DNA from 4 places in the Aliivibrio friggae genome. Region 2 is predicted to be linked to each of the others. Evidence: predicted binding sites of a transcription regulator. Region 2 holds the regulator's gene; each other region holds the start of a gene.

Region 1 (7,847 bases), on a different replicon from region 2:
GTGGTTTACCTGGTATTCTTTCTATTCAACCACAATATTGGGGCATTTATGGTATTGCCATGCTAGTCGCGATTTTTGTTCCAGCAATATTGACACTTGCGATGTATAAACGCGCACAAACGAAAGATCAGCTAGATGTGTCAGCGGTATAAACAGTAATAAACAAATATGAAATAACACCTTTGCATGATGTGTATATGAACAGAGGTGTTCTCTTTTTTAGTGGTTGAGAGAATAAACATGACAAATTCAGAATGGTGGCGTACAGCGACTATCTATCAAATTTACCCAAAAAGTTTTTGTGACAGTAGCGATAAAGGTACTGGTGATATTCAAGGTATTATTTCTAAATTAGATTACCTTCAAAAACTGGGTGTCGATGCAATATGGCTAACACCAGTGTATCAATCACCGATGATCGATAATGGGTATGATATCGCTGATTATTACTCAATTAATCCAGATTTTGGCACCATGGCTGACTTTGATAATCTACTTGAAGAAGCAAAGTCTCGTGGTATACGCCTTATTATGGATATTGTGGTTAACCATACATCGACAGATCATCATTGGTTTCAATCTGCTTTGGGAAATAAAGAGAGTGAATACCGTGATTATTACATTTGGAAAGATCCAATCGATGGAAAAGCCCCAACTAATTGGCAATCAAAATTTGGTGGCAATGCATGGGCGCTAGATGAAGCGACAAATCAATACTATTTGCATCTGTTTGCTAAAGAGCAAGCGGATTTAAACTGGGAAAACCCAAAGGTTCGCCAAGAAGTAAAAGAAATCATTAGTTTTTGGGCTGAGAAAGGGGTTGATGGTTTTCGATTAGATGTTATTAACCTTATTTCAAAACCGAATGAATTTATTAACGATGAAAGTGGCGATGGACGTCGTTTTTATACCGATGGTCCTAAAGTGCATCAATACCTGCAAGAGATCAGCGACGCCGTTTTTCAAAAGTATGGCTCTGTTACCGTAGGTGAAATGTCATCAACTACGTTAGAGCATTGTCAGCAATACTCTGCTCAAGATGGTAAAGAATTATCGATGGTATTTAATTTCCATCACCTTAAAGCTGATTACAAAAATGGAGAAAAGTGGACCAAAGCTCCGTTTGATTTTTTATCGTTAAAGTCGATCTTCAATCATTGGCAAACTGGCTTAAATGGCAAAGGTTGGGGGGCTCTTTTTTGGTGTAACCATGATCAACCAAGAGTGGTGAGTCGCTTAGGTAATGATAAAGAGTACCGTGAATTATCCGCTAAAATGCTCGCTTCTTCGGTGCATATGATGCAAGGAACACCGTATATTTATCAAGGTGAAGAGATCGGGATGACCAACCCACATTATACGTCTATTGAACAATACCGAGATCTTGAAAGTACCAATATGTTCGACATTATGGTCAATCAAGAAAAATCAGTATCTGAAGCTGAAATGTTGGAGATCTTAGATCAAAAATCTCGTGATAATTCACGAACACCGATGCAATGGAATGGTACGAGTCATGCCGGTTTTACTCAAGGAGCACCGTGGTTATCTGTAGCTAACAATTATCCACAAGTGAATGCAGAATCCGCATTAACAAATCAAGAGTCGGTATTTTATTTTTATAAAAAGCTAATTCAATTGCGTAAAGATATCGATGTGATTACCACTGGGGATTATGTCGATTTGATGCCAGAGCATGAAGAATTGTTCTGCTATCAACGTGAAAATGAAACTCATCGATTAATTGCCGTTCATAACTTTTATGACAATGAAGTGGGATTAAGCCTTGATGTTCAAGGACAAGGCACTGAATATATTTTGAGTAATTATGGAGATATGGAAGCGGAGAAACCACAGGCGAGTATGGTTCTTAGACCTTATGAATGCAGAGTGATTCTTATTGAAAAATAATATAAATCTGAGTCATTATAAAAAATAGAACACATAAAAAACCTCGTAACTCAAATTGATTTACGAGGTTTTTATTTTAAATGTCGATCAATTATTCAACCGTAATGATACGCATACAGTTAGTAGAACCAACGATATCCATTACATCACCTTGAGTGATGATAACTTGGTCGCCAGAACTCAATAGGCCTTTCTCTTTTAGCGTACTGATTGCTGCGTACGTTGATGGAAGACCAGAGTCAGCGTTTTCATCAAAGAATACAGGCGTTACACCACGGTAAAGAGCAGCGCGGTTTAGTGTGCTTTCGTTACGAGATAAAGCAAAGATTGGTAAACCAGAGCTTAGACGTGACATCATTAGTGGAGTACGACCAGACTCAGTAAGCGTGATCATCGCTGTAATGCCTTCCATGTGGTTTGCAGCATACATAGTAGACATTGCAATCGTTTCTTCAGGTGTAGTGAAACGACGGTCTAAACGGTGATTAGATACGTTTACAGTTGGAACTTTTTCAGCACCAATACATACACTTGCCATAGACATTACTGTCTCAACAGGGAAGTCACCAGCTGCTGTTTCAGCAGAAAGCATTACCGCATCCGAGCCATCAAGTACGGCGTTAGCAACATCCATAACTTCAGCACGTGTAGGCATTGGGCTTGTGATCATTGATTCCATCATTTGTGTTGCAGTAATAACCGTACGGTTAAGGCTACGAGCACGACGGATAAGTTGCTTTTGAACACCAACTAACTCAGGATCGCCGATTTCAACACCTAGATCACCACGAGCAACCATTACCACGTCAGAAGCCATGATGATGTCATCCATTGCTTCTTCTGTAGCTACTGTTTCAGCACGCTCAACTTTAGCAACTAATTTTGCTTCAAGGCCCGCTTCACGAGCTAGACGACGAGCGTAGTTCATGTCTTCGCCGTTACGTGGGAAAGAAACCGCTAGGTAATCAACTTTCATCGCAGCAGCAGTGATGATGTCAGCTTTGTCTTTTTCAGTCAGTGCGTCAGCAGAAAGACCGCCGCCTTGTTTGTTGATGCCTTTGTTGTTTGATAAAGGACCAGCAACGGTTACTTCAGTGTGAACCTTGTTACCTTCAACTGAAGTTACTTTAAGTTGAACACGGCCGTCATCAAGAAGCAATACATCACCAGTAACAACGTCTTGTGGAAGTTCTTTATAATCTAGACCAACAGAGTCTTGATTACCTTCGCCTTTAGGTAAATCGCTATCTAGGGTGAATTTATCACCAATAGCTAATTGGATTTTACCGTCTTTAAAAGTAGATACACGAATTTTAGGACCTTGAAGGTCACCAAGAATAGCAACGTGAGTACCAAGTTTTGCAGCGATTTCACGTACTTTCTTAGTACGCATGATGTGGTCTTCTGGGCTACCGTGTGAAAAGTTCATACGAACAACGTTTGCACCAGCGGCAATGATTTTTTCTAGGTTATTATCACGATCAGTTGCAGGGCCAAGAGTGGTAACAATTTTTGTTCTACGTAGTCTGTTAGACATATTATCTCCAAGATGGATGTTGTTGTGTTTATTCTGTGATCAAGTAAACATATATCGAGAATGATGACAATTCCATGATTCAAACAAGGAAATTGTAAAAAACCATTACGCAATCGCTAAATATTTGTGTGTTTGTATAGAAAGTCGCCAGTTTCGTTTGATGCAAGTTTCAATACAAAGCTCGGTTGCTCGTGGTTTTTGGCTAATTGGTTGCAATGCAATGGTGACATCATCAAGCAGTTTTACACCGTCTAAGAGTGTTTCTAATTGCTCAATGTCTTTATTGGTACCAACAGGGTGTTTAATTTCGTTTGCACGCATTAAGGCTTCTTCTAAAACAGGAAGTTTGCCTTTCATATTAATCTTTGGTGATACGGTTACCCATGTATTTTCTGATGTTAGAACAGGGTACGTGCCACTGGTTTCGATCTGGCAACGGTAACCATGCTGTTCTAATTCTTCTGTTAATGGCGTTAAATCATACATGCATGGTTCACCACCTGTGATAACCATGTGCTTGGCTGTGTAGCCTTGTTCTTTAAGCATGTTAATAATTTGAGTACTAGTGAGCTCTGTCCAGCTAGGGTTATCTTGAGTTTTCGCTAAAATAGTGGCTAAATCAGTTTGGTCGCTGAGCTCTACATCCCATGTTTGTTTGGTATCACACCAAGAGCAACCCACAGGACAACCCTGTAAACGTAGGAAAATAGAAGGAACTCCGGTAAATGTGCCTTCACCTTGGATGGTTTCGAATAGCTCATTAATCTTAAATGTTGACGATGACATAATTATTTTACTCAAATAAAAAACTACAAAATTTGGTGGTTGAAATACGTGTTAAAGTCGCATTTTCAGTAAATATTTCATAATCTTCGTGATAGACATCACGTAGGTTAACACTTGGACTTCACAATTTGTTCGCAAAGTAAAAAAATGAAATTTGATGAAAAATTATTTATTGGAGAGACGCATGTACGTGGCCCAACCCGGACACATTGATCACTTAAAACAAGTAAATGCTGGACGGGTGTATAAGTTAATTGATCAACTTGGCCCTATCTCTCGAATCGACCTTTCTAAAAAAAGTAATTTAGCTCCTGCCAGTATTACAAAAATCACACGTGAATTAATTGATGCACACCTTATCAAAGAAACGCAAGTACAAGAAGCAAATAGTCGCGGAAGACCTGCAATTGGACTTGAAGTTGATAATGAAGGTTGGCACTTTCTATCTCTACGTTTAGGCAGAGGGTACTTAACAATTGCATTGCATGAGTTAGGTGGTGAGCAGCTCATTGAAGAAAGACAAACTATTCAGGAAATAGAGCAAGATGAATTACTTGCTAAATTATTGGTTGAGATTGAACTGTTTTTTCAAAAGCATTCTAAAGTGCTTGGAAGGATCACGAGTATTGCCATTTCATTACCAGGTTTAGTGATTTCAACACAAGGCCTTGTTATTCAAATGCCTCATTATAATGTTGATAATTTGCCTCTAGGACCCAAAATACACGAAGCAACGGGGCTGCCTGTTTTTGTTGGTAATGACACGCGTAGTTGGGCATTGGCAGAGAAGCTATTTGGAAACTCTCAAGAACACGATAACTCAATATTGGTATCAATTCATCATGGTGTTGGTGCTGGTATCATTATGAACGGTGAAGTTTTACAAGGCAGAACGGGCAATATTGGTGAGATGGGACACATCAAAATCAATAAACTGGGTGCTCGATGTCATTGTGGTAATTCAGGTTGCCTAGAAACAGTAGCCAGTGCTAAATCGTTACGTGACCAAGTTCAAAAGTTAATTAAGGATGGGCATCAAACGTCCTTAACAAATAAAGAGATAACAATAGAAAATATCTGTCTTGCGGCTAATGCAGGAGATATGTTGGCAAAACAAGTGATTACAGAGCTAGGTCATAACCTTGGCGAAGCAATTGCGATTATGGTGAATCTATTTAATCCTGAAATTGTATTAATTGGGGGAGAAATTAACCTCTCAAAAGAACTACTTTATCCTGTGATTATGGATGCAATTCAAAACCAAGTATTGCCACTGTATGCCAAAGACACTAAGCTAGTTGAAAGTCGTTTTTATACTCAAGCAACGATGCCGGGTGCAGCGTTAGTGAAACAAGCGATGTGTGATGGTTCGTTGTTAATGAGGGTAATTGAAGGGTAATATTTATAATCTTTTATTCTATAAAATAGCAGCTGAAATGAGCTGCTATTTTTATTTGTAGGCAATTAGACTTCGCGTTTAAGAAACTCAATAAAAGTATCAATATTTTCTTTTGAAACGTCTTTATGAGTAACAAATCGAATAGGGTTACTTGCAGACAGTAAGATATCTTGCTCTTTCGCTTTTTGTACAACGTCATGAATATCGATTTGACTATCTAAACGAGCAAAGACGATATTCGTCTGTATATGCTTAACATTAACGTTGAAACCAGCAACTGTATTCAGTTGTTCTGCTAAATACTTAGCGTTGCTATGGTCAATGGCTAATTGTGGTACTTGCTCTGTGAGCGCCAATTTTGCTGCAGCTCCTAAAATCCCCGCTTGTCTCATCCCACCACCGAGCATTTTTCTAATGCGGCGTGCTTTTTGGATATATTCTGTAGTGCCTAATAATAAAGAACCAACAGGGGCTGATAATCCTTTTGATAAACAAATTGTCATGCTGTCAAAATGCTGAGCTATCTCTTTAATATCAACATCCAGTGCAACTGCTGCGTTATAAACTCGTGCGCCATCAAGGTGAAGTTGTAAGTTGTGTTTATTTACAAACTCACGCGCTTGTGCCAGATAAGAAAGAGGTAAAACCTTACCATTAATTGTGTTTTCTAAACTCAGTAATTTGGTTCTGGCAAAATGAAAGTCATCAGGTTTAATAGCAGCTTCAAGCTTACTAAAGCAAAGTGAACCATCAGGATTGTTTTCAACAGGTTGAGGTTGAATTGAGCCTAATACCGCAGCTCCTCCAGCTTCATACTTATAATTATGCGCTTGTTGACCACATAAATACTCATCACCACGTTCACAGTGTGCCATTAAGCCAAGTAGGTTAGCCTGAGTACCTGATGAAGTGAAAAGTGCTGCTTCAAAGCCGTGTCGCTCTGCTGCCCATGCTTCTAATTCATTAATGGTAGGATCATCACCATACACATCATCGCCCACTAGGGCATTCGCCATAGCATCACGCATGGCTTGGGTTGGTCTTGTTACGGTATCAGAGCGAAAATCAATCATGTTTACTTCCTTGCATTGGCGCATTATATATTTTCAGATGAATACAGAATGGCAGTGTTATTATTATGTTTCACTTTAGAGCAAAGATAACATAGTGTTTATAAATGTGAAAATAATGTCGACAACAACTTTTATACATCGTTGATAGTACTGTTATTAGGTATTTATTAATCGAGCTTAATCATTATGTCTGCACTAACTTTAGTCACAGAGCCACATTCAATCCCTTTCTCTGTAGAAGCTGAACTCTCAGTTATCATCCCCGTTTTTAATGAAAGTGAATCGATAATAGAGTGTCATTCACGAGTTTGTTCAGTACTAGAATCACTTAACGAAGCATCTGAAATAATCTATGTTAATGATGGTAGTACGGATGACTCTTGGGGACAATTGTTTGAGCTCTCATCTCCTGCAAAGCATGTAACTATTACAACAATAAATTTGTCACGAAATTTTGGTAAAGAAGCCGCGATGAGCGCTGGCTTAGTTGAAGCTAAAGGGGATGCGGTAATATTGCTTGATGCCGATCTACAAGATCCCCCAGAACTCATTCCAGAAATGCTGACTGAATGGCGTAAAGGCTATGATGTTGTGGATATGAAACGCAAAAGCCGTGATGGTGAAAGTTGGTTTAAGATATTTACTGCCTCTCTATTCTATAAAGTAATTAATAACTTATCTGACCTACCAATTCCTGAAAATGTCGGAGACTTTAGGCTCCTTGATCGAAAAGTAGTTGATCAAATTAATCAGCTACCTGAGAAAACCCGCTTTATGAAAGGGCTGTTTGCGTGGCCGGGCTTTCGTCGTACCACATTAGAATTCAACCGTGATCCCCGTATTGCAGGTGAAACAAAATGGAACTATACAAAATTAATCCATCTCGCCTTTGAAGGCATTACCTCATTCAGCACTAAACCGTTACGAGTAGCAACAATGGCAGGTTTGTTTACCTCTGCATGTGCAATCGCAATGATGTTATTTGTGCTGTTTAAAACCGTATTATTTGGCGAGATGGTTGCGGGGTATCCGACATTAATCACCGTGATCTTATTATTGGGAGGGGTACAACTTCTTTCCATAGGCTTAATGGGCGAATACGTAGGTCGATTATTTATTGAAGCAAAAGGCAGACCGCTTT
Region 2 (7,847 bases):
AACTCAGTTAATGAACTTATTTCCTGAGTACAAGACGGTACGCATTGATAGAGACAGTACTCGTCGAAAAGGCAGCCTAGAGAATTATTTAGAAGCGATCAAAAATAATGAATATCAAATTCTGATTGGCACTCAAATGTTAGCTAAAGGCCACCACTTTCCTAATGTTACTTTGGTAGGGCTAATTGATGTCGATAGCTCGCTATTTAGTAGTGATTTTCGAGCACCAGAACGCCTAGCTCAGTTATTTATTCAAGTGGCAGGCCGTGCTGGACGTGCGAGTAAGCCAGGGGAAGTGATTTTACAGACCCACCACCCTGAACACTCCCTATTACAGAGCTTATTACATCAAGGCTATGGGCACTTTGCTGAGTATGCTTTACAAGAGCGTAAATTTGCACAATTGCCACCTTACACCCATTTGTCTCTGTTTAGAGCAGAATCAAATAACAATGAAAATGTAGAACAGTTTCTACGCCAAGTGCGTGATATTTTAGAAAGTCACCCACAGTTTCATGATGCAACTCCTGTACTCGGTCCCATTCCAGCACCTTTAGCACGACGCGCTGGAAAATACCGTTGGCAACTGCTTTTTCAAGCTCCGAATAGAACCGTTATGCAATCCATGTTACGTGGTGCAAAAACAGCGATTGAATTGCTTCCTCTCGCAAAAAAAATTCGCTGGACGCTAGATATAGAGCCACAAGACCTTAGTTAATTTAAGGAATTACATGGCGATTGTTTTTGCACAAAAAGAAAACAATCGGCCTTCATGTGAGTCAAGTCACAATATAGATGTAACTTTTGTTAAATCACCCGTATTTAAATCTTTATTTTGCACATAAAATATCTCTTAAAATAATTAGGCAATCGTTTACTTTAGATTTAATTTTAGTTGGGAGAGGAATATTATGGCGACAATGAAGGATGTTGCTTTATCGGCAGGTGTATCAACAGCTACCGTATCACGAGCGTTAATGACTCCAGAGAAGGTTTCACTATCGACCCGTAAGCGCGTTGATGATGCCATTTCAGAAACGGGATATTCTCCAACGACATTAACACGTACGTTGCGCCGTAATGAATCAAAAACAATTGTGACTATTGTTCCTGATATTTGTGACCCTTACTTCAGTGACATCTTACGAGGTATTGAAGACGCCGCAGTAGAGAATGGTTATGTCATTTTAGTTGGCGACAGCAGCCAACAACAAAAACGTGAGCAGTCTTTTGTAAATCTTGTTTACACTAAGCAAGTGGATGGAATGGTATTGCTAGGTTCCGATCTTCCTTTTAATGCCAGTCGTCAAGAACAAAAGAACTTACCTCCTCTTGTAATGGCATGTGAATATGCACCAGAACTCGAACTGCCAACCGTACATATCGATAACCTCACTGCCGCATTTGAAGCCGTAAACTACCTAACCAAATTAGGTCACAAACGAGTGGCTGAATTATCAGGCCCTGAAAGCTCTTCGTTATGTCAGTTTAGACATCAAGGTTACCAACAAGCCTTACGCCGCGCAGGTATCGCAATGAATAATGCCTATATTCATTATGGTAACTTTACTTTTGAAGCAGGCGCTGCAGCAATAACTCAACTACTCTCTCTCTCTTCACCACCAACGGCTGTTTTTTGTCACAATGACATCATGGCTATTGGCGCAATTCAAAAAGCAAAACAGATGGGCTTTCGTGTTCCACAAGATATTTCAATTATGGGTTTTGATGATATTGAATTCTCACAATACTGCGATCCGCCATTAACCACTATTTCGCAGCCTCGCTATGAAATTGGTCGTCAATCCATGCTCATGCTACTAGAGCTATTAAAAGGCAATGATGTTCGTTCAGGCTCGCGATTATTAGAATCATCTTTAGTTGTCAGAGAGAGTACCGCACCACCAAAAAATCGTTAAACTTAAGATTAAAACGATAGATAATGAGAATGATTCATTAGAAATGGTTCTTTAAAGTAATCTATTTGTCTAAATAGTGACTTTTTGCGTACTTTTTTACACAAGTACTGGTATGAGTTCATACAACTGATTACCATGAACTACTCTCTTTAAAATCTAGTAAAGTAAAGAACTGTGGCTAATAAAGATTACGTAAAACGTGGACGCTCTCCTAAGAAAGCGACAAAAAAAACAACCAAGAAAAAAGGCGCTAAGCAACCTGTATCGACAGGTTCAACGCCATGGAAAGCCGTGGCTGTTGCAGGCCTCTTAGTTGCTGTTTTTGGCTATGCACTTTACTTTTTAAACGACGCTCCAACACCAGAGAAAAAAACAACGGTAACGGAAGTCGCTCCAGTAAAAACGAAAAAGAAAACCAATAGTGAAGATATCCCTCCAATGCCAGAAGAGCAATGGAGCTATATGGATGAACTGCCAAATAAAGAAATTGAAGTCGTACAAAAAGATCTGAAAGTCTCAGAGATCCCTTACATTATGCAATGTGGTGCCTATAAATCGAGCTCGCAAGCTGAAGAACGTAAAATGGATATCGCTTTTCAGGGTTTAAGCTCAACGGTACGAAAAAAATCAGGAAGCAGCTGGTATCGTGTCGTTCTTGGCCCATACAAATTTAAACGTGATGCAGAAAAAGATCGCCATAAATTACAACGCGCTAAAATTGAGCCTTGTGCAATTTGGAAAGATCAATAATCACGTAGCATAAGAACAGCGATTAAAATCGCCAATAGCATCACACATTTAAAAAGGAGCGCATTGAGTGCTCCTTTTTTCTATCCATTCAACTTGAAAACCCTTCCCCTTCCCCCCATTACAGTAGTAATAATCATGAAGATGGTGCCATGCTTTAATTAATGACATTATCGAATAAGAGGTTTTACTCGTGACTACAATTGTTTCTGTACGCCGTGAAGGCAAAGTCGTGGTTGCTGGCGATGGCCAAGCATCTCAAGGTGATATGATCGCCAAAGGTAACGTTAAAAAAGTACGTCGCCTATACAATGATTCAGTACTTGTTGGCTTTGCAGGCAGCACTGCCGATGCCTTTATTCTGTTCGACCTGTGTGAACGTAAATTAGAAATGCACCAAGGCAACCTAACTAAAGCTGCGGTTGAGTTAGCAAAAGAGTGGCGCAGTGACCGTACTCTACGTCGTCTTGAAGCAATGTTAATCGTTGCTGATAAAACGACCTCTTTAATCATCAGTGGTACAGGTGATTTAATCAATGCTGATAATGATCTATTAACTATTGGTTCTGGTGGTTACTTTGCTCGCTCTGCAGCGACGGCATTACTAGAAAACACCGATTTAGATGCTCGTGAAATTGCCACAAAAGCACTGACTATTGCTGGCGATATTGACGTCTACACTAACCATAATCATACCGTTGAAGAACTGAACGTTTAACGACAAATAATAAGGAATACCCATGTCTGAGATGACTCCTCGTGAAATTGTACACGAATTAGATAGCCATATTATTGGTCAAGATAAAGCAAAGCGTTCAGTGGCAATCGCATTGCGTAACCGCTGGCGTCGTATGCAACTTAACCCTGAGCTTCGCTCTGAAGTAACGCCTAAAAATATTTTGATGATAGGTCCAACAGGTGTTGGTAAAACTGAAATTGCCCGCCGTTTAGCTAAATTAGCAAACGCGCCATTCATTAAAGTTGAAGCGACTAAGTTCACCGAAGTTGGCTATGTTGGCAAAGAAGTTGATAGCATCATTCGTGACTTAACTGATGTGGCAATGAAAATGACCCATCAACAAGCGGTAGAAAAAGTAAAATTCCGCGCTGAAGAGCAAGCAGAAGATCGCATCCTTGATATTTTATTACCACCAGCACGCGATGCATGGGGTAAAAATGAAGAAGGTGATAATAACTCTGGCACTCGCCAATCTTTCCGTAAGAAATTACGTGAAGGCAAACTAGACGACAAAGAAATTGAAGTTGATGTTGCAGCCCCTCAAGTTGGCGTAGAGATCATGGCTCCTCCTGGTATGGAAGAGATGACAAACCAACTTCAAGGCATGTTCCAGAATCTTTCTGGCGGCGACACCACTAAAAAGCGCAAAATGAAGATTAAAGATGCGCTTAAAGCACTGACTGAAGAAGAAGGTGTGAAGCTGGTTAATCCTGAAGAGCTAAAAGAACAAGCCATCTTCAATGTTGAAAACCATGGCATTGTCTTTATCGATGAAATTGATAAGATCTGTAAAGGCTCAAACTCTCAGTCTGGTGATGTTTCCCGTGAAGGTGTACAACGTGATTTACTTCCGTTAGTTGAAGGTAGCACAGTAAGTACTAAACACGGCATGGTAAAAACAGACCACATGCTATTTATCACATCGGGTGCTTTCCAAATGGCAAAACCATCTGATTTAATCCCAGAACTACAAGGTCGTTTACCGATCCGAGTTGAGCTTGAAGCACTTACAGCTAATGACTTTAAACGTATTCTAACAGAGCCAAATGCATCGTTAACAGAGCAATACATTGCTTTATTGGCGACAGAGAATGTGAATGTTGAATTTACTGAAGATGGGATTAGCCGTATTGCTGAATCTGCATTCCAAGTGAACGAAAGCACAGAAAATATTGGTGCTCGTCGTCTGCATACCGTGATGGAGCGTCTGATGGAAGAGATCTCTTATGACGCATCAGAAAAAGACGGTGAAAGCCTTGTGGTTGATGCAGATTATGTCACTTTGCGTTTAGGTAAATTAGTTGCAGATGAAGATTTAAGCCGCTTTATCCTGTAATAAATAATTATCACACCAAAAATAAAGCCTTACTCTATAAAATGAGTAAGGCTTTTTCTTGATTGTCATTTAATCAAAAATAGCGATTAAGCTAAAATCTCCCAAGAATGTGTCATTTCAATGCCTTCCCCCAGCATTAGACACACAGAACAATATTTTTGTAATGAATCCGCAGTCACCTTCTCAACAACTGCCTTATCAAGATCATGACCTGATACTTCGAAGTGAATATTTACATGAGTAAATATTTTTGGTGCCGTTGCTCTGCGCTCACTTGATACTTTTGCGATGCAAGCTGTGACTGCTTGATCTGCTGATTTCAAACCATCAACAACATCAACTGAACTGCAGCCACCCGCAGCCATTAGCACTAATTCCATTGGGCTTGGTGCCTTTTCTCCACCATTACCATCCATTACAACAGAGTGACCAGATTGAGATTGACCTAAGAAAGTAAATCCATCAATCCATTTAACTTCAGCGTTCATAAAAGCCTCTTTACTATATAAAAGGAAAACTCGTGATCCATTTCACGAAATTGTGCCCTTGGTCGCACATTTCATACGATCAAAGTCAAGAAATCAACGGCGAAACAGGGTATGATTTTATCAATTATCTCAACGAACATGCAGCCTTGTTCCGATAACCATATTGTATAGGCCAAACTGATATTTGGCTCAGTTATTTTAAAATGGACATCGCCTACTTGGCAAACGCAGAGGAAGTATAAAGTATGGTTCTAGGTAAACCTCAGACAGATCCAACATTAGAGTGGTTCTTATCTCATTGTCACATTCATAAGTATCCTTCAAAAAGTACTTTGATCCACGCTGGTGAAAAAGCTGAGACTCTTTACTACATCGTAAAAGGTTCTGTTGCTGTACTAATTAAAGATGAAGAAGGAAAGGAAATGATCCTTTCTTACCTTAACCAAGGTGACTTCATTGGTGAGCTTGGCTTGTTTGAAGAAGGTCAAGAACGTTCAGCATGGGTTCGTGCAAAAAGTCCTTGTGAAGTTGCTGAGATTTCATTTAAGAAATTCCGTCAACTTATCCAAGTAAACCCAGATATTCTGATGCGTCTTTCTGCTCAAATGGCAACTCGTCTACAAATCACTAGCCAAAAAGTAGGTGATTTAGCATTCCTAGACGTTACAGGCCGTATCGCTCAGACTCTATTGAATCTAGCTAAACAACCAGATGCAATGACTCACCCAGATGGCATGCAAATTAAGATCACTCGTCAAGAGATCGGTCAAATTGTAGGTTGTTCACGTGAAACTGTTGGCCGTATCTTGAAGATGCTTGAAGAGCAAAACTTGATTTCTGCACACGGTAAAACAATTGTAGTTTACGGTACTCGTTAATTTAACGCTACCTTAAACAAATAAAAACGCAGCCCTTGAGCTGCGTTTTTTTATGCCTAAATTTTAGAATTAACTGTCTGTGCTTTCAAAAATCTTATCAGCAGATGCAGCGACAAATCCTGTATATATCTTGCCATTAGGTAGCGAATAACGCTTAGCAAACTCATAAAATCCACCAGGAATTTCAAACTCACCCTCAGTAAAATTCACTTTCACTTTATCCGCCATTGTTGATGACTGCTCTAAGTAAACCTCAGGAGAGCCTTTCACTTCACCACCCACTTCGTTCATTGCAAAACCTGCATCACGTAAGTGTTGGTTCACATCAACCACTTCAGCAAAGGCTTCAAGCTGATTAACGTAAACCGTAAAGTGATTAGCGCCATAACCATGAGCCGCTAACCAAGAAGCGTACTCACTTTCCTTCGCTAATACTTGATAGTCTTCGAAACTTAATGTCCAAGGCCTACCGGAAGAAAGAAAATCACTGGTGGCAAAATAGTGGGCTGGTACTTGTTCAACCAAGCCATGAATAATGTCCTGTATTTCAGGTGATAGCTCTTCTACTAATAATTCACTAATAAAAACGAGTGGTGCATTAGGATCTGGGTGTTCAAAATGCTGCGCTTTCAGTTTTTTAGCTTCAAAGTCATAAGTCTCACACGCTTTATAGCCTATTGCTAAAAATGGTGCAGCAAGAGTCTGTAGTCCAACTTTAGGTAAATTAAACGTACGTAGCGCAATATGATCGTTAATCAGTTCATCGTTATTAGATAGTAATTGATGAACCTTCCCAGCAGATGGGGATAAGCGCGCAATATAATCTTGCCACAATGACGAAAATAAAGAGTTTACATTATTCATGTTTATCGCCTCTTATAGAGTTAAACCCGGAGAGAGTTGAGCTGGAATTTCACACGCATCTCCTTCCATTGATGCCATTGGGTATGCACAATAATCCGCAGCGTAATAAGCACTTGGTTTCATGTTTCCTGATGCACCCGGACCACCAAATGGCGCGTCACCACTTGCTCCAGTCAGTTGACGGTTACGGTTTACAATACCTGCACGAATATGCTCTACAAAATATTCCCACTCACTGTCATCCGTTGAAACAAGGCCTGCCGATAAACCATAACGAGTGTCATTAGCAAGCTCTACGGCTTCTTCTAATGTCTCGTAACGCACCACTTGCAGTAATGGTCCAAAGTATTCTTCATCTGGTAATTCAGCAACCTTAGTCGCATCAATAATACCGGGTGAAACGAAGGCATGACCTAAGCTTTTGGCTTCGAGTAAAGACTCGCCACCCAAGTCTTGTAAACTCTTCTGGGCGTTTAGAATAAATTCTGCCGCTGCGACTGATATTTGCGAGCCCATAAACGGAGCGTTATCAGCAAACGGTTGGTCAACAACGATACTTTTTGCCACTTCAACAAGGCGAACTAACAATTCATCGCCTGCTTTTCCAATAGGAACATATAAGCGACGAGCACATGTACAACGTTGACCCGCACTAATGAATGCCGATTGAATAATGGTGTAAACTGCCGCTTCTTGATCACCAAAATCTTTTGAAATAACCATCGGGTTATTGCCGCCCATTTCTAGAGCCAGCATTTTTCCTGTGTCTCCTGAGAATTGACGATGCAGGATATGTCCAGTATTCGCACTACCGGTAAATAACAGGCCATCAATACCTTTAGCGCCCGCTAACGCTTCACCTGTTGCACGAGCACC
Region 3 (7,847 bases), 1.5 Mb from region 2:
AGTTCACAAGTTAGTGTTGCGAGAGGACCAGGGCCTCCATAGATTCTGTTGTTCCTGAGAACGAGAGGGATTATTGTACATACGTATTGATAATGCAAGAAGAAATCATAAAAAAGTAGTTAAGTGATTAATAAATAAGCGAATGGAAAGGTTGCCTTTGGTGATAGGTGAAGAATATATTCATCATTAGTGTTGTTGCTACAAGTAAGAGCATGATGAAATCTATAGAACAACCAGTTTAAATTACGATCTCTAATATTTTATTTTTATTATGGCGTTAAGAAAGATAACTAAGTATGTCATTTTTCTTGCGTCACATAAATGGCGTCAATAATAAATTAATTAAAATCAACATATTCATAATAACTATTAGAGCATGATCACTAATATTTTTTATTTATTTGATAGAATAACTAAAAAAGTTGGCTGTTTTGAACAATTGTATGATTTACAAACAAATTAAATATTTCATTATTACTATTTTATTGATAGGGATTACTCCTATCTTTTATTTATGGGGCCAATACAAGGCTGAGTTGAACGTAATTCAATTCGAAAGAGAAAGTGCAGCTAAACATCAGCTCAACTTTAGTCAAAAAGAGGTGTACTCTATTGCTTCAGAGTTGGGTACTTCTTTAAAGCTACTGTCGGATAATCGGGTATTATTAGAGTTTATACAGGATCCGTCATCAAAAAATAGATCATTGCTTGAATCCCTTTTAGCGCTTACTGCGACCAACTATTCTTACATTTCTCAGGTGCGCTTTATTAGCGTTGATGGAAAAGAGATTTCTCGTATAAATGAAGATAATGACAAACTTATCATTGTTCCAATAAATGAACTTCAAGATAAATCCAATCGAGATTATTTTATTTATGCACAGACGCTTAAGGCTGATGCGTTGGGTTTCTTTGGTATTGATTTGGAAGTAGAGCATGGAAAAGTTGTGATTCCGCTACAGCCATCCTTACGTATTTTCACCCCAGTTGAAATTGATAATGAACGTAAAGGGTATCTCTTTTTTAACTTAGATATATATGAAATTGTAGCTCAAGTCGAAGCATCATTAGAGACTGGCTATCAATTAGAGTTTATTAATGAAGAAGGGTATTACCTTGCATCTCAAGATAAACATAAAACACTAGGACACCTGATTTCAGAGCGAGACAGTTATAATATTCTTATAGAAACGCCCGAGTTATGGAATAAAATGAAAGCTCAAGATGTAGGGGAGTTTTTTGATAATCAATTCTTTTATTCATTTTCTAAGATCACGCTTGGTGGTCATTTTGATAGCAGTTCACTTTATTTAATTTTAAGAAGTGACAGCAGTTTAGAGGCGACAAACTTAGATCATAAACTGACGTTCATTATTTATGAAGGCATTCTAGCAATACTGTTTATTATTTTTATTTCAATTTTAATTGCTCGATATATAGCTAAGCACAGGACGACGAGTCTTGAAAGTCAGTTAGCGTTAGCTGCATTAAATGGAATGTCTGCGATTGTGATTACAGATAAAAATAATCGTATTATCAAAGTAAATGAAGAGTTTACTCGCTTAAGTGGTTGGAGAGAGGATGAAGTTCTTGGGCAACCTCCATCGATGTTTCAATCAGGAAATCACAAAAAAGACTTTTATTCAACAATGTGGAAGACCATTAAATCAGAAGGTTTATGGGAAGGCGAAGTTACCAATAAGCGAAAAGATGGCAGCTTATTAACTGAGATTTTACGTATTCAAGCGATTTGTAATAATGATGGGAAAATGGAATATTTTATTGCGTCATTTGTAGATATTACCGCAAGAAAAGAGTTAGAGAATCGCCTTAGAGATCTCAGTGAAAAGGATTCATTAACTCAATGCTGGAATCGCCGTAAGTTTGAACATGAGTTTTCAAATATTATTGGTAACGGTTCGTTCACCAAAGAAATGGGCCCTTCATGTTTAGCGATAGTAGACATTGACCATTTTAAACGTATTAATGATAAATATGGTCATGATGTTGGTGATAAAGTAATTACAGAAGTCGGTAGGATTTTAGGCTCTGAAAGCCGTCGCAGTGATTTTGTCGCCCGCATTGGTGGCGAAGAGTTTGCAATTATCTTACCTAATACGCAATTACAAGAAGCTGAAATTATTTTAAATAGATTGAGAGTGGCTGTTTATCTATATGACGATATTAAAGTGACCATCAGTGGTGGCGTGACTGATATCAGCAACAGCAGTGAAGCCAGTTATAAACGTGCCGATCTTGCGTTATACGAATCAAAAACGGCAGGACGAAATCAGATTTCTTGTTTTAGTTCAGACGAAATGGCCCAAATAGCCTAGCGAGAATATGAACTTTATTTGTTCTTATAATCATTAAGCACAATTTCTAACGCTTTAATTGCTGTTTCTTTTTTTACTTCGTTATTTTCTAGTAGATAAATCAAATCAACAGCAAGTTTAATTTCATCCGGAGCGTTATCTAAAGGACTAGGGTTGGCATTTTGTTCTACTTCAATGCTGGTTTCTATTTCTTGGTTATCAGTGTCATTGTTAGTCATGTTGCTCTCGATAAGTAATTTGTTGTTCTAAACGTTTCATCGCTTCTTTACAGCGCTGTAGGCGTTTTTCTGTTGTTAGCAGCGTTCTTTGTAATTCTTGTTGTTGTGAGAAAGAGTGGCAATTATTTACGGCGCTTTCTTGTTCTCGTACCATTTGACTTAGTCGGCGCTCCCACTCTTGATGTTGGGCTAAATCTTGGTACATATCACTAATTGGTTTTCTATAACTGCCTTTAGGTCGTGGTTCATTAGAACGAATACGCTGAGTTGCAACTTCACGCTGAATCGCTTCTATCTGGGAAACTAACATCTTTGTTAGATATTCTGCACGCTGAGCCGTGAGGATATTGGCCTTTTCCTCACGTTGAATAGAGGCGAGGGTTGATTTAGTTTCGTTAATGCAAGGAATAAGATATCGGCTTCGACAGCCAAAGAGTCTCTCATCAAAAAGAGGCAAGCGTTGTTCGCCTCGACGATGATCGATCTCTGCTGCTGTTTTACTTAATTGTTCAAGCATTATTTCAATGGAACTGAAGTTTGTCATATTACTCTCTCAATCTAGAACCATGCATCTAGCGCGAGTTTAGCCGCTAAAATACAAACAACAGTTACAAACACTGGACGAATAAATTTAGAACCAAATCGGATAGCAGAGTGTGCTCCAATAAAAGCACCAACCATTAAGCATACTCCCATGGTTAATCCAAGAGCCCAGTTAATATGACCAAGAGTGGCAAAAGTAACTAGTGAGGTGAAATTACTGGTGAAGTTCATCGCTTTTGCTAAGCCTGAAGCCAATAATATATTAAGACGGTACATCGCCATGCTACTTACTGTCCAAAACGCCCCAGTACCAGGACCAGCAACACCATCATAAAACCCAAGCGTTAACCCTTGAATAATTTGCTGTTTCTTTAGTTTAGGTGTTTTTTCTGGTAAATGATTTTGTTCAGAGGTCACACTTTTTGGCCAAATGGTATATAAAGCAGCACCTAGGATAATAAGAGGTAGCCCTTTTTCTAACCATTCGGTCGAAATGTAGTTAACTAATAAAGTTCCGAAAGTTGCACCAATAAGTGTTGATATAAAAGAGGCTTTCCAAAAGCTAGGATCGAATAACTTCTTTTTAAAATAGGTAAGTGCTGCGGTTGATGAGGCGAATGTCGCTGCTAATTTATTTGTCCCTAGAGCAATATGGGGTGGTAGTCCAATAGACAATAAAGCGGGTACAGTTAACATTCCGCCGCCGCCAGCAACAGCATCGATAAATCCAGCAATAAAAGCAACCAACCCTAAAACGATTAAGGTACTTGGTTCAAGAAATTCCATATAGGCTCTTAGTTATTATTAGTATAGGTAGAATCGCACTCTGAATGTGCGACAGTTAGTAGAAACAACATGTAAATATAATGCTTTTTAGCAAATAAGAACGTTTACTCTATCACTCTCTTGAAAGGAGGTAATGCATCTAAAAGCGCTTTGCCATACCGTTTAGTTATAACGCGGCGATCAAACAGCACAACTCTACCAGAATCTTCTTCTTTACGCAGTAATCGTCCAACAGATTGGATTAATTTTTTACTCGCTTCTGGAACGCTGATCTGCATAAATGGATTGCCACCTCGGCTTTCAATATATTCAGAATGCGCTTCTTCTACCGGTGAGGTCGGAACACCAAATGGGATCTTGGTGATGATTAAATTGGTTAATAGATTTCCGGGTAAATCCAAACCTTCTGAAAAGCTACCGGTGCCAAATAAAATGCTGATTTTATTAGCTTCACAAAGCTTCTTATGCTTTTTCAGGATCTCTTGACGAGACTCTTGTCCTTGAATTAATAAACTCCAGCCATGTTTCTTTGCTATTTTTTCAATGCCTTCTGCGACTTTATTCATTTGCCAATAAGAAGAGAACAGAACCAAGCTTGAGGTTTGATCAGCAAGATAAAAAGGTAACTCTTCGATTAACAGGTCAGTAAAGCCGGGTGCTGATGGCTCCATTGGTAGTTTTGGAATAACCAATTGTGCATTTTCTTGATAATTAAACGGAGAAGCCAAAGAGAGAAAACGAACGCCATCCTCAGGTTTCTCTGATATACCTGCTTGTCTACAGAAGAATGAGTAACTATTTAGGGCACGCATGGTTGCAGACACAATGACAGCACCAGCAGCACGACTCCAAAGATTTTGATCTAACTGCCAGCCTACTTCGAGTGGAGAGACATTAATGACAACGTCACTTTCTCTGTCTTTGCTTTTTTCTAGCCAACGAGCGAGTGGGGCCCCTTTATCGCTGTTTGGTTTTGCCATTAAGAACCAGACTTGCGCTAAGTTTTCTAATCGTTGCAGATAGAAGCCTGTTTCTGCCAATACGGGCTCGGCCATTCTTGGAGCGAGTTCGCCGTCCTTCATTCGTTCAGAGATTAAATCACTGATTTTAGCTAAGGCTTGATTAGCTTTAGTTGAGAGATCTTTTAAATCTTTAGCTTGATCGGCAAGCCAAGTCGGGATTTCACCATGCTCAAAACGGTAAATACCATCGTCATTAAATAACGTTGGGTCAAATTGCTTACTTAGTTGATTTAAAGAGGGGATAAGCTCTTGTAGATTCTCGTGGAGTGTATTTTGAAAGCGATTCACACGTTTTTGATCGGCAAGATTACAGAATTTACTGACCGATTTGTTTAACGATTCCAACCAAGAAGCGGTTCCTTTTAAACTTGCTGCTGCAGAAGAGTGCTCACGCGCCACATTAGGTAAGTGATGTGCTTCATCGAATATATAGATGGTTTGCTCAGGTTCAGAGAGAACCACGCCACCACCTAAATCAATATCAGCCATAACAAGGCTATGATTTGCGATTACCACATCGGCTTTGTCCAGATGTTCACGCGCTTTTTGGAATGGGCAGTCACGGTGCATTGGTAATCCGTTATGACAGCTGTATTTATCTGAGATAATAGTTTGCCATATAGAAGACGGAATGGTTGTTGGCCAGCTATCGCTATCTCCATCCCATTTCCCTTCAGAAAGCGCTTTATGCATTCTTCTCAAAAGTTCTAAATCTTTCTTTTTAGGTTTTTCTGTAAACAAAGCGGCTTGTTTATCTTCTTCGTGATTGGTTTCTACTAAAAGTGCAAGTTTATGGCTACAACAATAACGTTGCCTTCCTTTTGCAATAATAAAAGAGAAAGGAAGTGGTGAAATTCGACGATAAAAAGGCAAGTCTTTATGACCCAGTTGCTCTTGCAGCGCGACTGTTGCCGTAGAAATAATCACTTTCTTATTATTCAGTTTGGCAAAAGGAATAACACTTAGTAGATAAGCTAAGGATTTTCCAATGCCTGTACCTGCTTCTGCCACAATCATGCGATGCGTATCACTGTATTCACCCGCAAGTGATTTAGCGATTTCTGCTACTAAATAGTTCTGTGCACGGCGAGGTATAAAGCCTGGCAATTGATCTTGTAGTGTTTTATAGCTTTCGCGAATGCAATCAGTAACCGCTTTGTTCAGCATGATGAGCTCTAGTGAAGATAAAAAACCATTGTAGCACGCGCTATCTAATGTGATCTCCTGCAAAGAATAGATTCTTATGTATTTAAATCGAGATATACGTCACGAAAATAAGATGAACCAATATAAAAGACCTAAATGTTAATTTTTAGAACGAGTGAAACCTAGTTTATTTCAAAAATTAAGGTTAATTATGCTGGCGTGAGTGTTTAAAGGTGTTTTTTTTAGTGCTTTATTCTTTTGTGTCGAGAAATAAATATTTACATTAGGTTTCATTTTGATGTGTGCGGCGAGTCGAAAAAGAACATTAAATTAGATAACTTCATGTATTTAAAGGGTTTATGTTTTTTTATGTATATTTTAGTTGACCGTTGACATGTGGGCCAAGATTTTGCAAAGTAGCTCTCGAATTCAGAAGTACTGATTAATCACACAGTTAGATGTGTTGGTCGATACGGAATAAAAATACATAAATACATGGAACCGGAAATCGGATTTCCAAATCTTTTAAGAAAAGGCAGTGGATTATTATGAAAAAGACTCTAGTAGCATTATCAGTATTAGCGGCATCAGCTGGTTCAGCACAAGCATTTGAAATTTATAACCAAGATGGCGTAACAGTAAATATGGGTGGCGACATTGAAGTTGTGTACCTACAAAAAACTGAAAAAGATCACGATTTCCAACAAGAAATTCAAGATGCTGATGTTAAATTTGATGTGCGTTATGCAATGAATGATGATCTACAGTTCGGTGGTTTCTTCGAGCTACAAGATACAGGCATGAACGAAGGTGATGCATATGTAGCACTTTACTCTGATACTATTGGTTCTATTAAAGTTGGTCGTACTTGTACTGCTCTTGATGATGCGGGTATTGGTTCGGATTACCAATTTGGTATTACTACATTCTTCAATGGTGCTGATATGTACTGTGGTGATGAAGTTGTTCGTTGGGATCTTGATAAAGAAAACTTTTATGCAACAGTTGCTTTTGCTCAAGATAAGAATGGTTCAACGTATGTAAGTGAAGATGGTACTTATTTTGATGCTCGTGTTGGTTACCGTGTGGCGTCTTTTGACTTTACTCTTCTTGGTGGTACTGGTGAAGCAGAAGATAAATCAGGTACTCCAGCTGTTATCACAGGTACACATGATGAAACACTTCTAGGTGCTGAAGCGCGTTTTAATGGTGTTGAAAACTTAGGCTTAGCAGCTGCGGTTTATACTTTAGATAATGAAACTATTAAGACTACTACATTTGGTCTTGCTGCTACTTACCAACTTGATGTTGTTGCTTTAGCCGCTGGTTATAGCTTATCTTCTGATGATGTTGATGCAAATGATGATATTAATACTTGGTATGTAAATGCGGGTTACCCAATTGCTCCAAACACAACAGCATATGTTGAGGTTGGTGGTAATGATGTTACTGATAGCCAAACAGGTTTCGCAATGGGTGTTAAAGCTGCATTCTAATCTTAGTTAATTAAGATATACTTGAAACCACCCTTATAGGGTGGTTTTTTTTTAGGGATGAAATATTTGGAGTTAATATGAAATTTAAATTAGGACTTTTAAGCTTAATGCTTGCGTCTTCAACTCAGGCTGCAACATTGACTCCTAAAAAAGGGGTAGAGATCTTATTTGTTAATGGCATTAAAACAGAAGAAAAACGAGATACGATAGAAGTTGATGCAATTAATACGCAGTTAGTACTTCGTTATAGTCAAAAAGTAGGGAATGGAAATTCAGCTAAAATTTTTGATTCGGCACCAT
Region 4 (7,847 bases), 1.1 Mb from region 2:
TTGCCGACAGAGTGTATTTAGTGGGTTAAATTAGCGATTTAGCATGGTTTTAACTTACTGTATTTAAAGGTTTTATATTTATTGGTATTTATTAGAGATACTGATAGTCTTCTCTGACACAAATTAGAGAGGTTAAACATGGCTATATATAATGAAGTATTCGATAAAATAGATTTCTCACGCCAAGATTTAAGTGACTCTTATTATGAAGGGTGTAAGTTTTATTGTTGTAATTTTAGCCGCGCAAACCTTAGAGACGCTCGATTTGTTGATTGTACTTTCATTGAACAAGGTGCAATTGAAGGCTGCCATTTTGATTACAGCGACTTGCGTGATGCTTCGTTTAAAAACTGTCGCTTAACCATGGCTAACTTTAAAGGCGCAAATGGATTCGGAGTAGAGTTCAGAGATTGCGATCTAAAAGGGGCTAATTTTTCTCAAGCCAGTTTTGTAAATCAAATTAGCCATCAAATGTATTTCTGCTCTGCTTATATCACGGGTTGTAACTTGTCTTATGCAAACTTTGAACGTTTGTGCATAGAAAAGTGTGATTTATTTGAGAATAAATGGAACGGTGCTAATTTACAGGGGGCTTCATTTAAGGGCTCAGATTTATCTCGTGGTTCATTCTCTGAAGACGTATGGGGTCAATTTAAAATGCAAGATGCTAATTTGTGTCATTGTGAATTAGAAGGCTTAGATCCTCGTAGGGTTGATTTAACAGGCGTTAAAATTTGTGGTTGGCAACAAGAGCAATTATTAGAACCACTGGGTTTAGTTGTTTTACCTGATTAATAGGAGAGTTGGATGGATAATTTGTTTACAAACCTTCCTAATGATCTCAGCAATGAGGTATTTACTGATTTAGTGACAAGTCATTCTGTGCGTATAGAGAGAATAGTATCGTCAGGCCAAAGCTCTCCTGAATCTGGTTGGTATGATCAAGATGAGAATGAATGGGTTTTAGTACTTGAAGGTTTTGGTACGATTGTATTTGAAGATGGAACAGAGAAAACCTTATGTAAGGGGGATTATTTAACTATCCCTGCACATCAAAAGCATAAAGTGAGTAAAACAGATCCTGATAATTTAACGATTTGGTTAGCGGTCTTCTATTGAGTAAATGAAGGTTCTTACATTTGGGCTTTTAATCGTTTACTCTGTCTTCTCTATTAATAGAGCGGAACAAATATAATGACTCAAACACTGACTATTGTTGCAAGAATTGAAGCACAAGAAGGTAAAGCGGAATTTGTTAAAGCAGAAATGCTTAAGTTACTTGAACCAACACGCAAAGAAGTTGGTTGTATTCAGTATGATTTACATCAAGACAATGACAACCCGTGTGTATTTGTGTTCCATGAGCAATGGGAAAGCGAAGCGCTTTTACAAGATCATTTAAATGCGGCTCATATTGCTGAGTATGTAAAAGCGGTAGATGGCTCAGTCGCCTCATTTGTGCTTAATCGCATGACGAAGCTCTAGTATAGATTAAACACCGACGATTTATTAGATGCAGCAAGCTTATTGTATAGCTAATAAGTCATGAATAAGAAAAAGCCACTCACGTATCATCATGAGTGGCTTTTTTATATCTTATGTATTTTTTAGTATCGACTCCCTTAGAAGGAAAGGAAGATACCAGCAACTGTTGCGCTCATTAAGTTTGCTAATGTTGCGGCAAAGATGGCTTTCATCCCTAGGCGTGCAATATCTGGACGACGACTTGGTACTACGCCACCTAATCCACCCATTAGCATGGCAATAGAAGTTAAGTTTGCAAAGCCACATAAAGCAAAAGTAACGATAGCTTGAGAATGCTCACTTAATTGGTCTTTTACTGCCATTAAATCTGCAAAGGCGACAAATTCATTAATCGCGATTTTTTTACCAATTAAACTTGCAGCAACGGTTGCTTCTGACCATGGAACACCGATTAACCATGCAACAGGGGCAAATAGGTAACCAAAAATAAGATCTAAGCTTAAGTTATCAAAACCAACTAATAAGCCAACTTTATGTAATCCACCATTTACTAGGGCAATTAAGCTAATAATAGCCAGTAAGCTTGCACCTACTGCGAAGACAATTTGTAATCCGTTTAATGCACCTTGTGAGGCTGCATCAATAATATTTACAGGTGCATCATCAATGGTATCTTCTTCGTATTGATCCGCTTCATTAATTTCTTCGGTTTGTGGGACAATAAGTTTAGCCATCATTAACCCAGCAGGAGCTGACATAAAGCTTGCGGCGATTAAGTAACGTAATTCAACCCCTAAACCGGCATAACCTACCATTGTTCCACCAGCGACAGAGGCTAAACCACCCACCATTACGGCAAACAATTCAGAACGTGACATTTTAGCAAGGAAAGGGCGAACAACTAACGGTGCTTCAACAGATCCAACAAAGATATTGGCGGTTGCTGACATTGATTCTGTACGAGTTGTACCAAGGAAGCGCTGTAAACCGCCGCCAATAATTTTAATTATCCATCCCATGATACCTAAGTAGTAAAGAACAGAGATTAATGCAGAGAAGAAAACGATGGTAGGCAAAACGTTGACAGCAAAAATAAAGCCTAATTTGTATTGGGCTAAATCACCAAAGAGGAATTCTGTGCCTACACGTCCATAAGCAATAATGTCTGAAACAGCCATGGAGATACTATTAAGGATAGTTTGGCCAATTGGTACGTAGAGGATGAACCCGGCGAACAATAACTGAATTAAGAACGCGCCTAATACAGTGCGCCATTTGATGGCTTGTCGGTTTTCAGAAAAAAGAAACGCAATCGCGAATAGGCAAACAATGCCTAAAATACTGACCAAAAAGTTCAAGGTCAAACTCCAATAGTATTTAGTTAATGATTGCGGGGGTATTCTAGTCAAAAATAAAAGTGTGACAAGGATCAAAATGTTATTGAAACTACATAGCCATAACAAAAATAAGGTGATTTGTTTATAGTTTCATCAATAAAAGCCTATTTGAGAGCTTTATCACATATAAAAGAGTCAGTTGTTACTATATGGGATAATGTTGGGGTTTAATTATGATTATTATCCCTAAAGTGTGGTGGTTTTTTACCGATTAATCTAATTAGCAAAGATTAAAAAGTTGATTAGGTAACCATTACACATTATCAATCTTCTCTGCATTAATGTGGTGGCGAACAAACTCCATAAAGATCTGTACTTTTTTGGCTAAGAATTTACGACGCGGATAAACAGCATAAAGAGGCATTGATTGATTTAATTCCCAATCAGGAAGAAGTTGCACAAGCTTACCTGTTCGTAATTCATCAGAAAGCAGATAAGTTGCAATGTAGCCTATACCATTCCCTGACACGGTCGCGTTACGAATCGCATCGGCAGAATCAATTCGATAATTCCCTGACACTTTTATTTGTAGATTCTCATCTCCTCTATGGAAACCCCACACATTATCTTTACGCTCACGACTCATGTAAGTTAGACAGTTATGCTTCTTAAGATCATAAGGGTGATAAGGGATCCCATGTTTAGCTAGATAGGTAGAGTTAGCGACTAGCACAAAATGACAATCAATAAGATGCCTTGCGACAAATCCTTCAGGAGGAGAATCCATCACACCTATCCATAAGTCTAATTGCTCTGCAATCACATCAATCTTATGATCAAACAAAGTTATCTCTATATTAAGCTGTGGATAGCGCTGATGAAGCTCAGATAAATACGGCAATATATGATTGGTTGCAAAAGACTGTGCGATACCGACACGTAACTTACCATTTAGTGTATCGATATTAGAAAGCAGCTCATTTTCAGCTTCGTTAATTTCATCGGCGATATTGGCACAATGCACTGCGAACGATTGACCTGCTTCAGTAAGGGAAAAAGAGCGCGTAGTTCGTTGTACTAACTGAACACCTAAACGCTCTTCAAGGAGCTGAATTTGAAGACTAACTTGCGTTCTCGAAATATCCAGAAGCTGAGCGGCCTTGGTAAAGCTTTTCTGCTGAGTGAGCGCATTGAACACGATCATTTGTTTGGCTTGCTTTAACATAGGCTTCTCTATTGGTAACTTTAACAGTAAAAAGAACATCTCTATTGTAATAGAGCGATTGAATTGAATAAAGTGAGTTGTGTCTTTGTTTTAAGTTATCTATTGAAAAGGCATCGTTTTTTCATGATAGTGTTTAGGGATAAAAGACGGCGGCTAAGGATAATGAAATGCTATTTCCATATAAGAATATTGTTATTTTAACAGGAGCAGGGATCTCTGCTGAATCAGGAATTCAAACGTTTCGTGCAAGTGATGGCTTATGGGAAAATCATCGAATTGAAGACGTAGCGACACCTGAAGGTTTTTTAAAGGATCCTGATTTAGTTCAAGACTTTTATAATAAGCGCCGTGCTCTGTTAAAAAGCGATGCTATACAGCCCAATGCGGCTCATAAAGCGCTCGCTAAGCTTGAAAAAGAGCTCGATGGCACGGTTACTATTGTGACGCAAAATATTGATAATTTGCACGAACGTGGTGGCAGTTCAAATGTGATTCATATGCATGGTGAATTGAATAAAATACGCTGTGAAGAATCAAATCAAGTGATTACGTGTACGGATGATATTCATACTGGCGATCTCTGCCATTGTTGCCAGATCCCCGCACAATTACGACCTCATGTAGTTTGGTTTGGTGAAATGCCATTAGATATGGGACAGATTCACGATGCGTTAAGTAAAGCTGATCTGTTTATTTCAATAGGCACGTCTGGCTCTGTGTATCCGGCAGCGGGTTTTGTGCATGAAGCGAAACTTCATGGTGCGCATACGATTGAAATCAATCTAGAGCCAAGTGCAGTTGATGATGAGTTTGAAGAGAAGCGTTATGGTAAGGCTGGGGTGTTAGTTCCTGAGTTAGTCTCCGAGTTATTAGAGAACTAAGCCTTATCATTAAAAAAGCCAATGAATGCTGTGATTCATTGGCTTTTATTGGGTAACTTCAATCTTGATGAAGTTAAGTAGAATTATTTTACATATCTACTTTTAGACGTTGGAAGTATTCATCATAAAGCGCGCTTGCTTCACCGACTTCATCTTGCCATTCGCCTGAATCCATTACTTCTTGTGGTGGGAAGATGTTTGGATCATTAGCAAATTCTTTTGGAAGAAGAGGGTATGCTGATTTAACTGGTGTTGGGTAACCAATTTCTAATGCAATTTTTGCTGCATTTTCAGGACGAAGTAGGAAATCCATCATTTGATGAGCTGCATCTACGTTTTTAGCACCAGCAGGAATTGCTAGGCTATCCATCCAGAAAATAGTGCCTTTGTCAGGCCAAACGATTTGAATGTCAGCGCCTTCTTCACGAGCCATGTAAGCTGAGCCATTCCAAAGCATACCAACGCTTGTTTCACCTGCTAGATATGGGTTTGCAGGGAAATCAGAGTTAAATACTAATACGTTTGGCATCAGTTTTTTAAGTTCTTCATAAGCGGCTTTGATTTCATCTGGATTGGTTGTATTTGCTGAGTAACCAAGCTTTGTTAAAGCGATGTGGAACACTTCACGTGAGTCATCCATCATCATTAACTGACCTTGCCACTTTTCATCCCAGAAATCATTCCAAGAGTGAAGTTCATTCGGGTTCATCATATCAGCATTAACACCGATACCTGTCGCGCCCCAAATATAAGGAATAGAGTAGTTATTATTTGGGTCAAACGGCTTATTTAAGTAGTTCGGATCCAAATCTTTAAAATGAGCCAGTTTTGTTTTATCAATTTTTTGTAGCATACCTTCTTTGCGCATTTTAGACACAAAGTAAGTTGAAGGAACAATTAGATCATACCCAGAACCTTGAGTTTTTAACTTGGCATACATGCTTTCGTTAGACTCATAAGTTGAATAATAGACTTTGATACCAGTTTCTTTGGTGAAGTCTTCTAGTACTTCATTAGGGATGTATTCTGACCAGTTGTAAAAATAGAGCTCTTTATCTGCAGCTTGTGCATTACCAGCGATTAAGGCTGCAGCGCACAGTCCTGTAGAGACGAGAGTGGTCCACTTTTTCATTTCCTTCTCCTATATCAGAGGGATTTCCATTAATTAGCCGAACATTATAGCAATAATTGAGACAGACTTCATGGGTTTATAAATCAAGGGCTTGATATAGATTAGTTTTTAAGGAAAGAAGAGGGAGTAAAGAGTGAATATACGCTATCTATAAATATAAAAATGGCAGCGTAAACGCTGCCATTAATTAAGGTCAGTAAAGGGTTAGGTTACTGTCCGGCTTTCAGTTTTAAGAAGTACTCTTCGTATTTCACTGTCATATCACCAACGGCAGATTGCCATTCAACACGGTCAAGATCTTCTTGAGATGGGAACAGTGGAGCTACATCTTTAAATTTATCATTTGATGCTTTAACTGCTGTTAAGTAACCAGTATCACCTGAAATGCGTGCCGCAATTTCTGGGCGAAGTAGGAAGTCGATCATCTTATGTGATGCTTCTACGTTTTTTGCACCAGAAGGAATAGCAAAGTTATCAACCCAACCAATGCCACCTTCTTTAGGGAAGATTAATTTGATTGGTAGACCTTCTGCTTGTGCAGCCGCCGCTGAACCATTCCAAAGCATACCAAGACCAACTTCTCCAGCCATGTATGGTGCTGCAGGGTTATCAGAGTTAAACACTAATACGTTTGGCATTAGTTTTTGCAGTTCAGCGTAAGCCTCATCAATTTCTTTTGGATTTGTTGAGTTACCAGAGTAGCCTAATTTACGTAATGCAATGTGGAACACTTCACGAGTGTCATCCATTAACATTAATTGACCTTCAAATTCTGGGTTCCAAAGGTCGCTCCAGCTATTAAAATCGTCTGGATTATACATTTCAGTATTTACGGCAAGACCTGTAATAGCAACTACGTGTGGGATAGAGTATTCATTTTTTGGATCGAATGCTTTATCTAGGTAGTTTGTATCTAAGCCATTAAAGTTTGAAATTTTTGATTTATCAATTGGTTGTAGCATTTTTTCGTCACGCATTTTTGCAACGAAATAAGTTGAAGGAACAACAAGATCGTAACCCTTGTTATGAGCCTTCATTTTTGCGTATAAAGTTTCGTTAGACTCATAAGTAGAGTAGATAACTTTAATGCCAGTTTCTTTAGTAAATTCTTCTAAGATATCACTGTTGATGTATGGTCCCCAGTTCATGAATACCAATTCATCATTTTCTTTTGCGTTAGCAACATTCATTGTTAGTGCTAAAGCACAGGCGGTTCCAGTAAAAAACGCAGCCATTTTGTTCATTGATTGACTCTCCATTAGAGTGATAAAAAAGAAGACATGTCGAACAAAAGGCATGTCTTCCAGATTCTATTGTTTATACTAAACAATTGATTTTAAAATTAATTTGTAATTTACTTTATTTTTTCTCTTGCTAGTAATTGAGATAGTACAACTAAAGCAAGTGAAACAATTAACATTACTGTTGCTAGGGCATTGACCTCAGGTGAAATACCAACTTTTACCATTGAGTATATCTTCAGAGGTAAAATTTCATAAGTTGGCCCCGTTACAAATGAACTAATAATTACGTCATCAAGAGATAATGTAAAGCTCAATAGCCAACCTGCAGCAACGGCTGGTTTTGCAAGCGGTAAGATAATCTGTTTTAGAATTACCCATTCACTTGCCCCTAAATCACGGGCTGCTTCTAGCATCTTCACATCAAAGCCTTTTAAGCGGCTGTATACTGTCACAACCACAAATGGCAGACAGAAAGTAATGTGAGCAATTAACAGGGTTAAAAAGCCAAGTTCAAAGCCGATCACCAAGAAGATAGCCAATAAT

The links. Region 2 encodes CRP, which controls carbon source genes, mostly activating them, when cyclic AMP is high. Its sites were predicted from a motif close to TGTGANNNNNNTCACA; they were not measured.
Region 1: the regulator CRP is predicted to act here: its motif matches at 4,322-4,337, upstream of mlc (sugar metabolism global transcriptional regulator Mlc).
Region 3: the regulator CRP is predicted to act here: its motif matches at 6,161-6,176, upstream of dinG (ATP-dependent DNA helicase DinG).
Region 4: the regulator CRP is predicted to act here: its motif matches at 2,992-3,007, upstream of AC2INI_RS06770 (NupC/NupG family nucleoside CNT transporter).

Annotation. Positions count from the first base shown of each region.
Region 1 covers NZ_CM170649.1:1,197,066-1,204,912, reverse strand. Annotated here, with positions in the region: gene treB (PTS trehalose transporter subunit IIBC) at 1-152, shown strand, start outside; gene treC (alpha,alpha-phosphotrehalase) at 241-1,911, shown strand; gene pyk (pyruvate kinase) at 2,003-3,448, opposite strand; gene queE (7-carboxy-7-deazaguanine synthase QueE) at 3,554-4,234, opposite strand; gene mlc (sugar metabolism global transcriptional regulator Mlc) at 4,419-5,633, shown strand; gene ltaE (low-specificity L-threonine aldolase) at 5,699-6,703, opposite strand; gene AC2INI_RS18895 (glycosyltransferase family 2 protein) at 6,893-7,847, shown strand, end outside.
Region 2 covers NZ_CM170648.1:2,597,336-2,605,182, forward strand. Annotated here, with positions in the region: gene priA (primosomal protein N') at 1-718, shown strand, start outside; gene cytR (DNA-binding transcriptional regulator CytR) at 912-1,919, shown strand; gene AC2INI_RS11980 (SPOR domain-containing protein) at 2,094-2,669, shown strand; gene hslV (ATP-dependent protease subunit HslV) at 2,860-3,384, shown strand; gene hslU (ATP-dependent protease ATPase subunit HslU) at 3,407-4,741, shown strand; gene AC2INI_RS11995 (OsmC family protein) at 4,828-5,229, opposite strand; gene crp (cAMP-activated global transcriptional regulator CRP) at 5,475-6,107, shown strand; gene AC2INI_RS12005 (2-oxoadipate dioxygenase/decarboxylase family protein) at 6,177-6,971, opposite strand; gene astD (succinylglutamate-semialdehyde dehydrogenase) at 6,984-7,847, opposite strand, start outside.
Region 3 covers NZ_CM170648.1:1,112,610-1,120,456, forward strand. Annotated here, with positions in the region: RNA gene ffs (signal recognition particle sRNA small type) at 1-33, opposite strand, end outside; gene AC2INI_RS05240 (sensor domain-containing diguanylate cyclase) at 444-2,336, shown strand; gene rsmS (pleiotropic regulatory protein RsmS) at 2,351-2,512, opposite strand; gene AC2INI_RS05250 (primosomal replication protein) at 2,547-3,098, opposite strand; gene AC2INI_RS05255 (TSUP family transporter) at 3,113-3,883, opposite strand; gene dinG (ATP-dependent DNA helicase DinG) at 3,988-6,072, opposite strand; gene AC2INI_RS05265 (porin) at 6,600-7,547, shown strand; gene AC2INI_RS05270 (YccT family protein) at 7,625-7,847, shown strand, end outside.
Region 4 covers NZ_CM170648.1:1,464,945-1,472,791, reverse strand. Annotated here, with positions in the region: gene AC2INI_RS06785 (Qnr family pentapeptide repeat protein) at 139-795, shown strand; gene AC2INI_RS06780 (cupin domain-containing protein) at 808-1,119, shown strand; gene AC2INI_RS06775 (putative quinol monooxygenase) at 1,195-1,485, shown strand; gene AC2INI_RS06770 (NupC/NupG family nucleoside CNT transporter) at 1,623-2,843, opposite strand; gene AC2INI_RS06765 (LysR family transcriptional regulator) at 3,136-4,047, opposite strand; gene AC2INI_RS06760 (DUF3894 domain-containing protein) at 4,004-4,114, shown strand; gene cobB (Sir2 family NAD+-dependent deacetylase) at 4,215-4,928, shown strand; gene AC2INI_RS06750 (extracellular solute-binding protein) at 5,017-6,060, opposite strand; gene AC2INI_RS06745 (extracellular solute-binding protein) at 6,270-7,304, opposite strand; gene potC (spermidine/putrescine ABC transporter permease PotC) at 7,415-7,847, opposite strand, start outside.